DNA from 3 places in the Aeromonas rivuli genome. Region 2 is predicted to be linked to each of the others. Evidence: riboswitches for the same ligand, from Rfam matches in the RefSeq annotation. Region 2 holds a riboswitch; each other region holds the start of a gene.
What was found. Region 2 has a riboswitch for cyclic di-GMP ahead of KYK33_RS02295 (sigma-54-dependent transcriptional regulator). Riboswitches for the same ligand answer to the same signal wherever they lie in the genome.
Positions count from the first base shown of each region.

Region 1: another riboswitch for cyclic di-GMP. It lies ahead of gbpA (N-acetylglucosamine-binding protein GbpA); the one in region 2 lies ahead of KYK33_RS02295 (sigma-54-dependent transcriptional regulator).
Region 3: another riboswitch for cyclic di-GMP. It lies ahead of KYK33_RS05190 (glycosyl hydrolase family 18 protein); the one in region 2 lies ahead of KYK33_RS02295 (sigma-54-dependent transcriptional regulator).

Region 1 covers NZ_CP079742.1:3,827,123-3,831,293, forward strand. The annotation lists gene KYK33_RS17600 (M3 family metallopeptidase) at 1-1,692, opposite strand, end outside; cyclic di-GMP riboswitch class I at 1,994-2,077, shown strand; gene gbpA (N-acetylglucosamine-binding protein GbpA) at 2,136-3,557, shown strand; gene cbl (HTH-type transcriptional regulator Cbl) at 3,639-4,171, opposite strand, start outside.
Region 2 covers NZ_CP079742.1:496,640-500,810, forward strand. The annotation lists gene lfhA (lateral flagellar biosynthesis protein LfhA) at 1-1,666, shown strand, start outside; cyclic di-GMP riboswitch class I at 1,862-1,949, shown strand; gene KYK33_RS02295 (sigma-54-dependent transcriptional regulator) at 2,196-3,461, shown strand; gene lfiE (lateral flagellar hook-basal body complex protein LfiE) at 3,473-3,799, shown strand; gene fliFL (lateral flagellar M-ring protein FliFL) at 3,874-4,171, shown strand, end outside.
Region 3 covers NZ_CP079742.1:1,072,240-1,076,410, reverse strand. The annotation lists gene KYK33_RS05190 (glycosyl hydrolase family 18 protein) at 1-1,699, opposite strand, end outside; cyclic di-GMP riboswitch class I at 1,812-1,899, opposite strand; gene KYK33_RS05185 (hybrid sensor histidine kinase/response regulator) at 2,084-4,171, opposite strand, start outside.

The DNA of each region.
Region 1 (4,171 bases), 1.0 Mb from region 2:
CCGCTCGCGGGCCGCGGCCATGCAAGCCTGAGCCTGCTGCCAGGCCTGGGCCACATCCAGATTGCAGGCATCGGCCAGGGGTCTGGCGCTAAAGCCCTCGCCGGTCAGGCTCTGCAAGGTCTGATCATGGCTCATGCCATTGCCCGGCCCCCAGTAGTGAGCGGCGAGATCCGGGCCTATACGCGGATTGTCGGTCAGATAACCGTCGCGTTTGAGGAAATAACTGCGGGTCTGCTCCACCGCCATCAGCGCCAGCAGATAACCATGATAGGCACAGGCTGACTCCTGATTGAGCAGATGGGGAATGGCGAGCAAGGGACGGGGACTCTCGACCCCCAGGATCTGCCGCTCCCATTGGCGAGCCAGGGTCAACACGGCCTCCGGGCTGCGCGCGTCATCCTTCATGGCATAGAAATCCCGCTCGAAATAGGCGACCAGGGCTATCTGGCGCTCGTTGAAGGCCCGAAACGGCTGGCGCGCCGCAATCATCTCCTCAATCAGCGCATCCGGGATGGCACGGCCTTGCTCATCCTTGGCATAGCGTTTCAGCCAGTCCGCATCCTCGAGCAGGCTGTCGCAGAACATGGACTGAGTCTCGGCATACGCCATGGAAGTGGGCGGGAACTCCTGGGAGAAGCAGGGGGCATTGCCGGTCACGTTGGCAAAATGAGCCGCATGGCCACCTTCGTGGAACAGAGTGTTGAGCCCGCTCCAGCCGCTGCCGACCTGACCCGGGTTGGCCAGGCTGGTGAAGTTGACCACGGCGGGCACCCACTGCCCCTCCTGCCAGAAGCTCGGCACCGGACCATGGCAAAAACCATTCTCGTACTTGCCGGGTCTGTCCAGCAGATCCAGGGTCAGCACCGCATCTCGGTATTGAATGCCGAGACGGCGGAAGCTCTGCACCCAGTCTTGCAAGGCGCGGGAGAAGGGCACATAGGGATCGAGCTGACGGGTCACGTCACCACTGACCGAGAAGCGCAGATTATGGGGCAGCAGCGCGGCCTCCCCCTTGGCCTGTTCAAGCTCGACCAGGCTCTGGCGGGTACGCGCCTCGGTGCGGGCGATGAAGTCATCCAGGATGACGAACAGCTGCTCTGGGCTCATCTGCTCGTTCTTGCGCACCTTGTATTCGAAATAGTCGCGATAACCCATGGTGCGGGCAAAGCGATTGCGCAATTGAACGATCTCCAGGAAGCCCGAGTCCAGGGCCCACTGCTCCAGGGTATGGAAGAGTGCCACGGCGCTGGCTCGCACCGCCTCGATCGGGCTCGCGACCAGGGAGGCGCTGGCGGCGGGCAAGCTGCCGGGAACTGTCCGGCCCTGCTCATCCAGCAGCTCGAGTTTGAGCTCCTTGCGACGGGCAAAGAGCGCGGCCTCCGCGGCCACCAGCTCGTCCATCAGGGCAGCGGCGGCCGGATCCTCGATGACGTTGCACTCGAAGAAGGCGAGCCACCCCGACAAGCCGCGCTTGAGACTCGTCTCCTCGGCCTGGCCCAGCATCTCCCTGAGCTCGGGCAACCGGGCCGGATTGGCACAGAACCCCTTGTAGGCCTGCTCGGCTGCGGTGAAGCCCGCCTGATCATCGCTGGTGCCCATATAAGTCGACCAGAACAGATCCTCCTTGCGCCTGTGCAGCGCCAGATAGTCCTGATTCAACCGGTTGAAGTAATTCCTGGCAATGGAATTCATAAGTTCCCTCTTGTTGTTATAGGGCCAATCCAGGTTGACCCCGTTGCTATGTGCGCTGGGATGCGCAGCTCCACGCTAGCAGAAGCCAACCCCTCTGTCAGCGCCCACCATCACCTCTGAACAGTGACTGTGATGTCACACCATGCGCGGCTCTGGCCAGCAACTCTTCTGCCGCTGGCAAGCCACCCGTTGTCGCAAAAAGGTGGCTGGCAGCTCAGTTCAGTCCCTTTTTTGAAATTAATGTTAATTTTTTGTTCAAAATTAGCCATGATAAGTTGTCGAGTGAAACCGACACCCAGACACAGTCAGTTGGCAAACCGGTCGAAAGGCCAGGACGCAAAGCCTCCGGTCCCGGGCTCAAGCACGGGATAGCGGGGTTGCAGCAGGTGTTCGGGGGCTCCCCGCCAAGCTGACTGCCCAGACAGACTCAACACAAGGAATCTATGGCAGTGAATCAACCACTTCATCGTCTTGCCGTCATCACCGCCCTGTTGGCCAGTGGTGGCGCCCTTGCCCACGGCTACATCAGCAGCCCGGAAGCCCGCAACACCCTTTGCAAGAACGGGGGCAACATAGGCTGCGGCGCCATCCAGTGGGAACCCCAGAGCCTGGAAGCGCCGTCCGGCTTCCCGAACGGCGGGCCCGCCGATGGCGATATAGCCTCGGCTGGCCATGCCCAGTTCGCCGAGTTGAATGCCCAGACCAGCGATCGCTGGACCAAGCGCACAGTGAGCGCCGGTGCCATCGATATCAGCTGGACCTTTACCGCCAACCACGTCACCCGCAACTGGCGCTACTACCTCACCAGGCAAGATTGGGATCCCAATCAGCCCATCAGCCGCAGTAGCTTCGATCTGACCCCCTTCTGTGTCATCGACGGCGGCATGGTACAACCCCCCAAGCAGATGACCCACAGCTGTACCCTGCCAGCTCGCACCGGCTATCAGCTGATCTTGGGGGTCTGGGAGGTGGGGGATACCCCCAACAGCTTCTACAACCTGATCGATGCCCGCTTCCAGGATGGCGAGCTGCCGCCGCTGGCCTGGAGCCAGAGCGGTACCATCTACCCCTCGGTGGATCTCAAGGCCGGAGACAGAGCCATGACCCGGGTGTTCGATGCCAACGGCGAGCGCCCCGAGTTGCAGACGGTGCTCACCGTCGCCAGTGACGAGCAGGGGCTCAAAAATAACTGGGCCCAGGCGCTGGCCAGCAAGATAAACGCCGAGCAGAGCGAGATCCGTGCCGGCCAACCGGGTAGCGGTGACAACTTCAACCCCGTCTATGGCCAGAACCCCGTCTACCTGAAGGCAGGCAGTGGCCTGGCCCGGGTCGAGATCCAGCTTGAGCAGCAACCTGCCCCCGTGGCCGACAGCCTGGTGGTGAGTGGTCTCGCCGATAGCTACCCGCTCGATGGCGGCAACCTCAAGCTCGACTTCACCCTGGCAGTGCAGGGGGACTTGAGTGTAACGGCCACCCTCTATGACCATGGCGGCGCCGCCAAGGGTCAGGTCAAGACCGATATCAAGGACGCCAGCCAGAGCCTGAGCCTGGCCCTGACCGGTCTCAGCGCCGGTCATCACCAGCTGGTGCTCGCAGGCACCCCCAAAGGGGGCGGCGCCCTGTTGCAACAGACCCATGATCTGATGCTTCAGGATCCTGTCAGTGGCGACTACCAGTATGTTTTCCCGGCCTCTCTCTCCTCTTACAAGGGTGGGGTCAAGGTGCTGCAGCCCAAAGATGGCAAGATTTACCAATGCAAACCCTTCCCCGCCGAAGGTTGGTGCAGCCAGTGGAGCAGCAACGCCACTCACTATGAGCCTGGGGTAGGCAGCCATTGGCAGGAGGCCTGGTTGTTGGTGCAGTGATGGCCTGATACGAGCATGAAGAAGGGGAGCCATGGCTCCCCTTCTTCATGAGGTGACTGGCGCCACCGATAACCTGAGCGCTCAGATCTGATAATCGATGAGCGGCTCACCATGGAGCGCCCGGGCCTGGATGTCGGCCAGCGCCAGCTCGGGGTTGCAGAGCTGGATAAACTGCCAGGCGAAGTTGTGTTGGAACTGCCCCTGCTTGAGGCCAATCCAGGCGGTGTGAGGGGCGAACAACCGGCTGCCGTCGAGCTGGTGGAGCCCCAGATCGCGCTGAGGATCGAACGCCATGTCCGCCAGGATGCCCACCCCCATCTCCAACTCCACATAGGTCTTGATGACATCCGAATCCTGGGCGGTCAACAGGATCTGGGGCGAGATCCCCGCAGCGGCAAAGGCCTCATCGACCCTGGCCCGTCCGGTCAAACCCGCCTGATAGGTGATGATGGGCCACTGGGCCAGGGCCCCCAGACTCAGCTCTGTCTCCTCGCTGAGGGGGTGCCCCCTTGGTACCACTATGTTGTGATGCCAGCGGTAGTAAGGAAAAGCCACCACCCCTTCGCTGCGATCGAGCTGCTCGCTGCTGATGCCGATATCCACTTCACCGGTTT
Region 2 (4,171 bases):
ATCAGAGGTGTCGGCCCGCTTCACCCTGGACGCCATGCCGGGCAAACAGATGGCCATAGATGCCGACTTGAATGCCGGCATCATGGATCAACACCAGGCCCGGGCCCGCCGGGAAGAGATCTCCCGCGAGGCCGACTTCTACGGGGCCATGGATGGTGCCTCCAAGTTCGTGCGTGGGGATGCCATCGCCGGGCTGCTGGTGCTCATCATCAACCTGGTTGGCGGTCTCGCCATCGGTATCTTTCAGCATGCCCTGCCGGTGGCTGAGGCCTTCCAGCGCTATGCCCTGCTCACCATAGGGGACGGTCTGGTTGCCCAGATCCCCTCCCTGCTGATGTCTACCGCAGCCGCCATCATAGTGACCCGGGTCAGTGATGAGGGGGAGATGTCCGATCAGGTGGGCCAGCAGCTATTGGCGTCGCCCAGGGTCATCTACACGGCTGCCGCCATCATGCTGATCCTGGGTCTTGTGCCCGGCATGCCCATGCTGGCCTTCGTCAGTTTTGCCGCCGTCCTGGCCTGGACCGGCTGGCGGGTGAGCCTGCGACAGCAGCAGGATCCGGCGCTCGATGCCGCCGAGCAACTGAGTCAGCAGTTGGTGTTGCCTGAACATCAGGGGTTGGAGTGGCAGGATCTGCCCTATGTCGATCCCATCGCCATCGAGCTTGGTTACAAGCTGGTTCCCCTGGCCGAGGCGGACAAGGGCGCCGAGCTGCTGGTGCGGGTGCGGGGCATCAGAAAGACCCTCTCCGAGCAGTATGGTTTCTTGCTGCCCGAGATCAGGGTGCGCGACAACCTGCAGCTGCAACCCGATCAATACCGAGTCCGGCTCTCCTCCGTGCCCATGGCGAGCGGGCAGGTGGATTGCCAGCGGCTGATGGCCATCAGCAGTGGCGAGACCTACGGTGCCCTGGACGGCGAGCTGACCCAGGATCCCGCCTACGGCATGAACGCGGTCTGGATAGCTCCGGACCACAAGGCCAAGGCACTCAATCTGGGTTACTCGGTGGTGGACTCGGCGACCGTGATAGCGACCCATGCCAGCAAGCTGCTGCGTGAACAGCTCGACACCCTGTTCGGCCACGATGAAGTCGGCAAGCTGGGTCAGTACTTGGCGACCCTGTCTCCTCGTCTGGCGGAGGAGCTCAACCTCGCCTTGACCCAGATGCAGCAGCTTCGGGTGTTCCGGCAACTGCTCAAGGAGCAGGTGAGCCTGACCGACATCCGTACCATAGCGACCACCTTGCTCGACGCGAGCGAGCTGACCAAGGATCCCGTGCTGCTGGCGGCGGACGTGCGCTGCGCCCTCAAGCGCCAGATAGTGCGTCAGGTGATAGGACAGCGTGAGCTGCTGGCCACCTTTACGCTGGATGAGCGGCTGGAGCAGACACTGCTGGCGGCCATGAATCAGGCTCAGCAACAGGGCAAGGTGGCGCTGGACAGTTTCCCGGTTGACCCCCAATTGCTGGCTCAGCTGCAACAAAACATGCCCCTTGTCAAGGAGCAGCTCCAGCAGCAGGGCCATGCCCCAGTATTGGTGGTGATGCCCCAACTGAGACCTTTGCTATCCCGTTATGCCACCTCCTTCGCCAAGGGGCTCAAGGTACTCTCTTACAACGAGATCCCGGAGGAGCTGAGGGTGGAAGTGGTCGGTACCCTGGGGTGAAGAGAATTGCCCTTGATCTCAGTCAGATAGGAAAATCTTATTCCGCATCTGTGCTTGAACTGTCTTCTCAACTTGTTATGATGCGCCGTGTTTTGACGCTTGCCGCCAAAACATACTGATAAATATAATAATTTGATACGTGCTGCCAGGCTGCGACAACCGCTGTCTGGCTGTCCTTTTGCATAAGGGCATATCGCATGAAAAAGGCAAACTGAACTGAAAAGTCAGGACGCAAAGCCTCCGGTCTAATGGCGGGAATGCCAATGATAGCGGGGTTACCAGGGATAGGTACCGTCACGAATGACGCCTATAGCAAACCGACATGCACGCAGATGCATGGCGGCGGCCACCTCTTTCCTCGGTTTTGACATTTCAGTTCTGTTGATTGACGACAATACAATCACAGGTTCAGGTTCATATGCTTTCGGATGTTTCTCTGAAATGTACCCCGACGCCGCCAGGCCTTGGGGGGCTCCCTCATCTGTTATTGCTGCAGCCAGACTCTTCTGCCGGGGAAGAGATACTGATCATGCTGGAGAGTTCGGGATATCGGGTATCTATCGTCGACTCGGCAAGGCAGGCATGCGCCAGCCTTGCCAATGACAGGGTCGATCTGCTGTTGCTGGACGTGAGCACGCCCATCGACAACCTCAAGGGCTTTCTGGGCAAATTGACCGACACCGACAGTGTCATCCTGGTCAATGAGCATCAGGGGCATCTGGCGGCCGAGGCCATGGGGGCCGGCGCCATCGATTACATCATCAAACCCTTCGGGCGACAGCAGATGCTGGATGCGATCCGGGGAGCCTTGCGCCTGCGCCAGCCGATCCCGGATCTGATTGCTGAGTCGAGTGCCAGTCGTCAGGTATTGCAGCTGGCCCGCCGGGCCGCCAAGACCTCGGCCACTATTCTCATCGGTGGTGAATCCGGGACCGGCAAGGAGCGTCTGGCACGGTACATCCATGAGATGTCCAACCGCTGTGATGGCCCCTTTGTCGCCATCAACTGCGCCGCCATCCCCGAGTCGATGATCGAGTCCATCCTGTTTGGCCATGCCAAGGGGGCCTTCACCGGGGCGGTGTCGGCCCAGCCTGGCAAGTTCGAGCAGGCGCAGGGGGGGACCCTGTTGCTGGACGAAATCTCCGAACTGCCCCTGGCACTGCAAGCCAAGCTGCTGCGGGTGTTGCAGGAGCGCCAGGTCGAGCGACTGGGGAGCCATCAACTGATCAACCTGGATGTACGCATCATCGCGGCCAGCAACAAGGATCTGCGGACCCTGGTGGCCGCAGGGCTGTTTCGCGAGGATCTCTTCTACCGCCTCGATGTGCTGCCCATGAGCTGGCCTGCGTTGCGTGAACGGCCGGGAGATATTCTGCCGCTGGCTGAATATTTCATCGCCCGCTATGCACCCAGACAGGGTCATTGGTTGAGCGAGCTGGCACGCAAGCAGATGCTTGCTTATCCCTGGCCTGGCAATGTGCGCGAGCTCGACAATGTCATTCAGCGTTCGCTCATCATGGCGCGAGGATTGCATATTCAAGCGATCGATTTGATGCTGCCCCGTGAGCCGGGGGCCGCAGAACCCGGTTTGGTCGAGCCTTTATTGGCCCCTGAAGGGCTGATGGAGACCCGCCGCCATGCCGAGTTTCAGTTCGTATTAGAGACCCTGCGCCGCTGTAGCGGCCATCGAACCCGCACGGCCGAGGCCCTGGGCATGACGACCCGGGCATTGCGCTACAAGCTGGCGGCGATGCGTGAGCAGGGCATAGACATTGAACTCCAGATTCAAAATTGAGGGATAACCCAGTGAAGATTGAAATGATGTCGTCACAGACCACTCTGTTGCAGCAGATGCAGGAGCTGAAGCGGGTGGCGAGCCAGGAGCCTCACATCGAGCTCCAGGGCGGTCAGGAAGTCTCCTTCGGCAATGCCATGCGAGACGTGGTCAATCGGGTCAACGAACAACAAAACATCTCTTCCCGTCTGATGACGGCGGTCGATGCGGGCCAGAGCGATGATCTGGTCGGGGCCATGGTGGCCAGTCAGAAAGCCGGTCTTAGCTTTTCCGCCCTGATGCAGGTGCGCAACAAGCTGATGACGGGTTTCGATGACATCATGCGCATGCCGCTCTGAGGTTACTGATGACTGAATTGGTAAGCGGCTCGCCACGGGAGGCCGTCAGCATGCAGCAGCGCATACAGGCGTGGCTGAAGAACTGGCGCAGCCTCTCTCGCGACAATAAATCCATCCTGACCATAGCCCTGTTGGCCGCCACCGTGGCGGGGACCATAGTGGTCATCCTCTGGACCTCCAGCAAGAACTACGTGCCCCTGTACGGCAAGCAGGAGTTGTACGACACCGCCAATATCATGGAGATGCTGGAGAAAGAGCAGATCCCCTTCCAGCTTGAGAAAAGCTCCGGGCAGGTACTGGTGCCAGAGGGTCAACTGGCTCACATTCGTATGGCGCTAGCTGCGCGTGGGGTCCGTGCCGCCATGCCCTCTG
Region 3 (4,171 bases), 580 kb from region 2:
TGTTGGCTGGCGGTGTGCCGCTACCATTGCCCAATCCCTCATGCATGGCGTTGAGGATGTCACCATTATCCGAGTCGATCTCCCACGCAAACAGACCGCCGAGCTGGTTCGCCAGCACATACTGCCCCTTGGCCTTGACCGAGCGATCGTTGTCAAAGGTGATGAGATCCCCGGTGCTGGCCTTGAACACATAGGGCGCCTCCGCTACCTCGTCATAACCCTGCTCCCAACCGGCGCCCATGTAGTCATTGACGATCTGGCGATAATCCACCACACCGTTTTCCCAGGTGCCCTTGACCGGGCCTGTGGCAGTGCCGGTGAAGGGGTTGCCAGCCTGATAGCCACTCACCCCGGTCCAGCCGCGACCATACATGGCCGCACCGACCACTATCTTGCCCGGGGTCACGCCCTGGCCAAGCAGCGCTTTGACTCCCTTGTCGGTGGTGTACTTGGTGTTGGCATCCCAGCTGGCTTCAAACAGGTTGGTCTGATGACCCAGCTCGGTATTGGTCCAGGCGCCGTTGAAGTCGTAACTCATCAGGAAGATGTGGTCCATGTACTGCTGGGCCGCCTGATAATCGACCTTGGCAATCTTGTCGCCGCCGGCACTGATCGCCGAGGTCAACTCGTACTGGCGGCCCGTGCTGGCCTCCAGCTCGTCGAGCATGGTGCGCAGCTCCTTCATCAGGGTCACATAAGTGGCACCGTCATTGGGGCCACCCAGGCTGGGGTTCGCGCCCTGACCACCCGGGAATTCCCAGTCGATATCCACCCCATCGAAGAACTTCCAGGTCTGCAGGAACTCTTTGACCGAGGCGACGAAGGTATCGCGCTTGGTTTTATCGCTTAGGAAATAGAAGGGATCGGAGAGGGTCCAGCCACCGACCGATGGCAGTATCTTGAGGTCGGGATGGGCCTGTTTGAGGGCCATCAAGTTACCGAAGTTGCCTTTATATGGCTCATCGAAATCCTTGAGGTTGCCCTGGGGCATCTGGATGGCAGCCCAGGGATCATGCATGGCCACCTTGAAATCGGCACGACCGGCGCAGGCCCGTTGCAAGGCTTCAAAGCTGCCTTCGATCTCTTTGAGGCTGTCATTGATGCCGTTGCCGCCACAGATGGGAGTAAAGCCATAGAGGATATGGGTCAGATTCTGGGCGGGGACCTTGTCGACGGTGAACTTGCGACCATAGACGCCCCACTCCACGTAATAGGCACCAACCACTTTGCCGGACTTGTTGGTATAAGGCTTGTTGTTCCCTTGCAGCGGTGCATTGAGCGGCAGCAGATGGCTGCCATCGGTGTCGGCGACCACTATCTCTTTGGCATCGGAGCGGGTACAGCCATCGGCGTTGCAGAGCTCTATCTGCATCTGGTAGCGACCACCCTTGGTCACCTTGAAGTTGGCAGTGCCGGATGCGCCGGACGGGCCGCGCCACACCTCGACACCATCGAGCAGCACCTTGGCGGTCTGACCCACGTCACCAGACCAGAGATTCCAGCTCACGCTGACCGGCGCCCCATCGGCATGGACGGTCACCAGCTTGTTGTAGGCAGTCGCAGCCTGATCCACTTCGACGATGGCGAACTTGGTTTCGCCCCAGCCGATGGTGGGTTTGCCCGGGGCGGCCGCATAGGCTGAGGAGGCAAATAGCCCGGCCACCATTAAGGCCAGCAAGGAGGGTTTTGGACTTAACATGTTGAATTTCCTTATTCGTTTATAATTTTGTCACGAAAAAGGCAACGCATGTCAGACAGGTACAGCAGACAACATCCCAGGCTGGCTTGGCGTCCGGCTGGAAACACAATCCTGTGGTGACCCCGCTATCTTAGGTACGACAGACCCTTAGACCGGAAGTTTTGCGTCCCGGCCTTTCGACCGGTTTGCCCTTTGGCACAACTTGATTCGCGATAAAAATAATCGCCAAGGAAATATAAGGCCCAACTGGCCAGCAGGCAAACACCCCACGCGAGTCAGCCCCTGTCGCAGGGAGCCAAATAGCACAAAAAAGGGCCATTCATTGACATAAATGGCCCTTTTTGCAGAGAACCTCTGCCAAGTTGTTTACCCGCAAGCTGATGACTAATGTGTTAATTCGTGATCATCATCAAGTTTGCAGACACCGCTCATGCTGTTCATCAGCGCCCTGAGCTTGAGGGGCTTGACCGGTTTGCTGATGTAGCCATAACCATGCTCGCGGATCTGGGCCTGCAGTTCGCCTTTTCGATCCGCACTGATGATGATCCCCCCCACCCCGGTCCCCAGGGCGAGCCGCAGCATATGCAGCGCCTGCAACCCCGTCTTGCCATCGTCCAGATGGTAATCGGACAGCACCAGGTCCGGTTTGAAGCTCTCCACCAGCGTCAGGGCCTGAGCCAGGTCCTGAACGCACTGCACCTCACAACCCCAACGCCCCAGCAGCGAGGCCATGGCCACCAGTATCTCGGGTTCATTATCGAGACAGAGCACCCGCACCCCTGCCAGCTGGCTATCCCGCCGCGGCTCTGGGCTCTGGAGAGCCCGCTCCACCAGAGGACGGCTGGCCAGATTGAGGCTGATGGCAAACACCGAGCCTGCCCCTGGCCAACTGCGCAGCGTCAGTTGGTGCCCCAACACCTGCGAGATACCGCGCGCGATGGCCAAGCCCAGCCCCAATCCCTGCTCGCGGGTGGTGCGGGAGTGATCCAGACGCTGGAACTCTTCGAAGATGGCCTCTTGCTTGTCCTGGGGGATGCCGGGTCCGGTGTCCCACACCTCGATCCGCAACCGCTGGCCCTGACGGCGACAACCGAGCAATACCCGGCCACCGGGGTTGTAACGAAACGCATTGGTGAGGAAGTTTTGCAGCACACGCCGCAACAAGCGCACGTCGCTGTGTACCGCCAGCCTGGTATCGACCACGGCAAACTCTATCTCTCCTGCCTGGGCCAGCACCCCAAACTCGGCCTTGAGGTTGTCAAAGACATCCGCCAGGGCAAAGTCGAGTTTCCTGGCCTTGAACTTGCCCGCCTCCAACCGGGAGATATCGAGCAAGTCGGTGATGAGATCCTCGGTTGCCCCCAGGGCATCATCGATATGACGGGCGAGCCGGGCGGGCTCCCCCTCATCGGGCAAGGTCTCTATCAAGGAGGAGGTAAACAGCTTGGCGGCATTGAGCGGCTGGGTCAGATCATGGCTCACCGCCGCCAGGAAGCGGCTCTTGGAGTGGTTGGCCCGCTCCACCTGCTCGTTGACGGTGCGCAGCTGGCTGTTGAGGGCCGAGAGCTCGCGGGTACGCTCGGCAACCCGCGCCTCCAGATGTTCATTGGCCTCACGCAGCACGCGCTCGGCATCGCGAAAGGGGGTGATGTCGGCGAAGGTCATGACGAAGCCGCCACCGGGCATGGGGTTGCCTTGCAGCTCGATGACCCGGCCATCCGGGCGCTCCCGGGAAGAGAGATGGGCACTGCCGCGCTTCATGAATCCGACCCGCCGTGCCACATGGGCCTCAACCTCTCCCTGGCCGCACAACCCCTTGACGGCGTTATGGCGGATAATCTCCTCGATGGGGCGCCCCACCTGGATAAGCCCCGCCGGATACTGGAACAGCTCGATGTAACGCTGGTTCCAGGCAACCAGCCGCAGCTCCCTGTCCACCACCGAAATACCCAGCCCTATGTGTTCGATCGCCCCCTGCAACAGACCACGGTTGAAGCGCAGCACGTCCGAGGCCTCGTCCACTATGGTGGCTATCTCCTCGAGCTGCATATTGCGCCCCTGCAGGGCAGAGGCGAGCACCAGCCGCGCCGACGAGGTGCCAAACACCCCGGCCAGCAGCCGCTCCGTGTGCGCAATCAGCGCTGCGCTGGCCTGCATGTGCGGCGCCAGGGTGCCACCGGATTCACCGGCGAAGCGACCGAAGGATCGCTTGACCCGGCTCGGGCCGACGAAGCGGGCCGCCAGCATCTCCAGCTCCTTGACGCTCACCTTGGCCTGATAAAGGGCCGCGGTATCCCGGCTGGGCTGGCCGACGAAGTTCGCCGCCTGCAACCGCTCGCTCACCGCAGCCCGGGTCAGCAGGGAGCCCGCCACGTAGCCGAGCAGGTTGAGCACCAGGCTGAGAAAGAGGCACCAGGCCCCCAGGCTCAATTCACGAAATGCGGGCCAGTCGGGGGGGGCCAGCATGGCCTC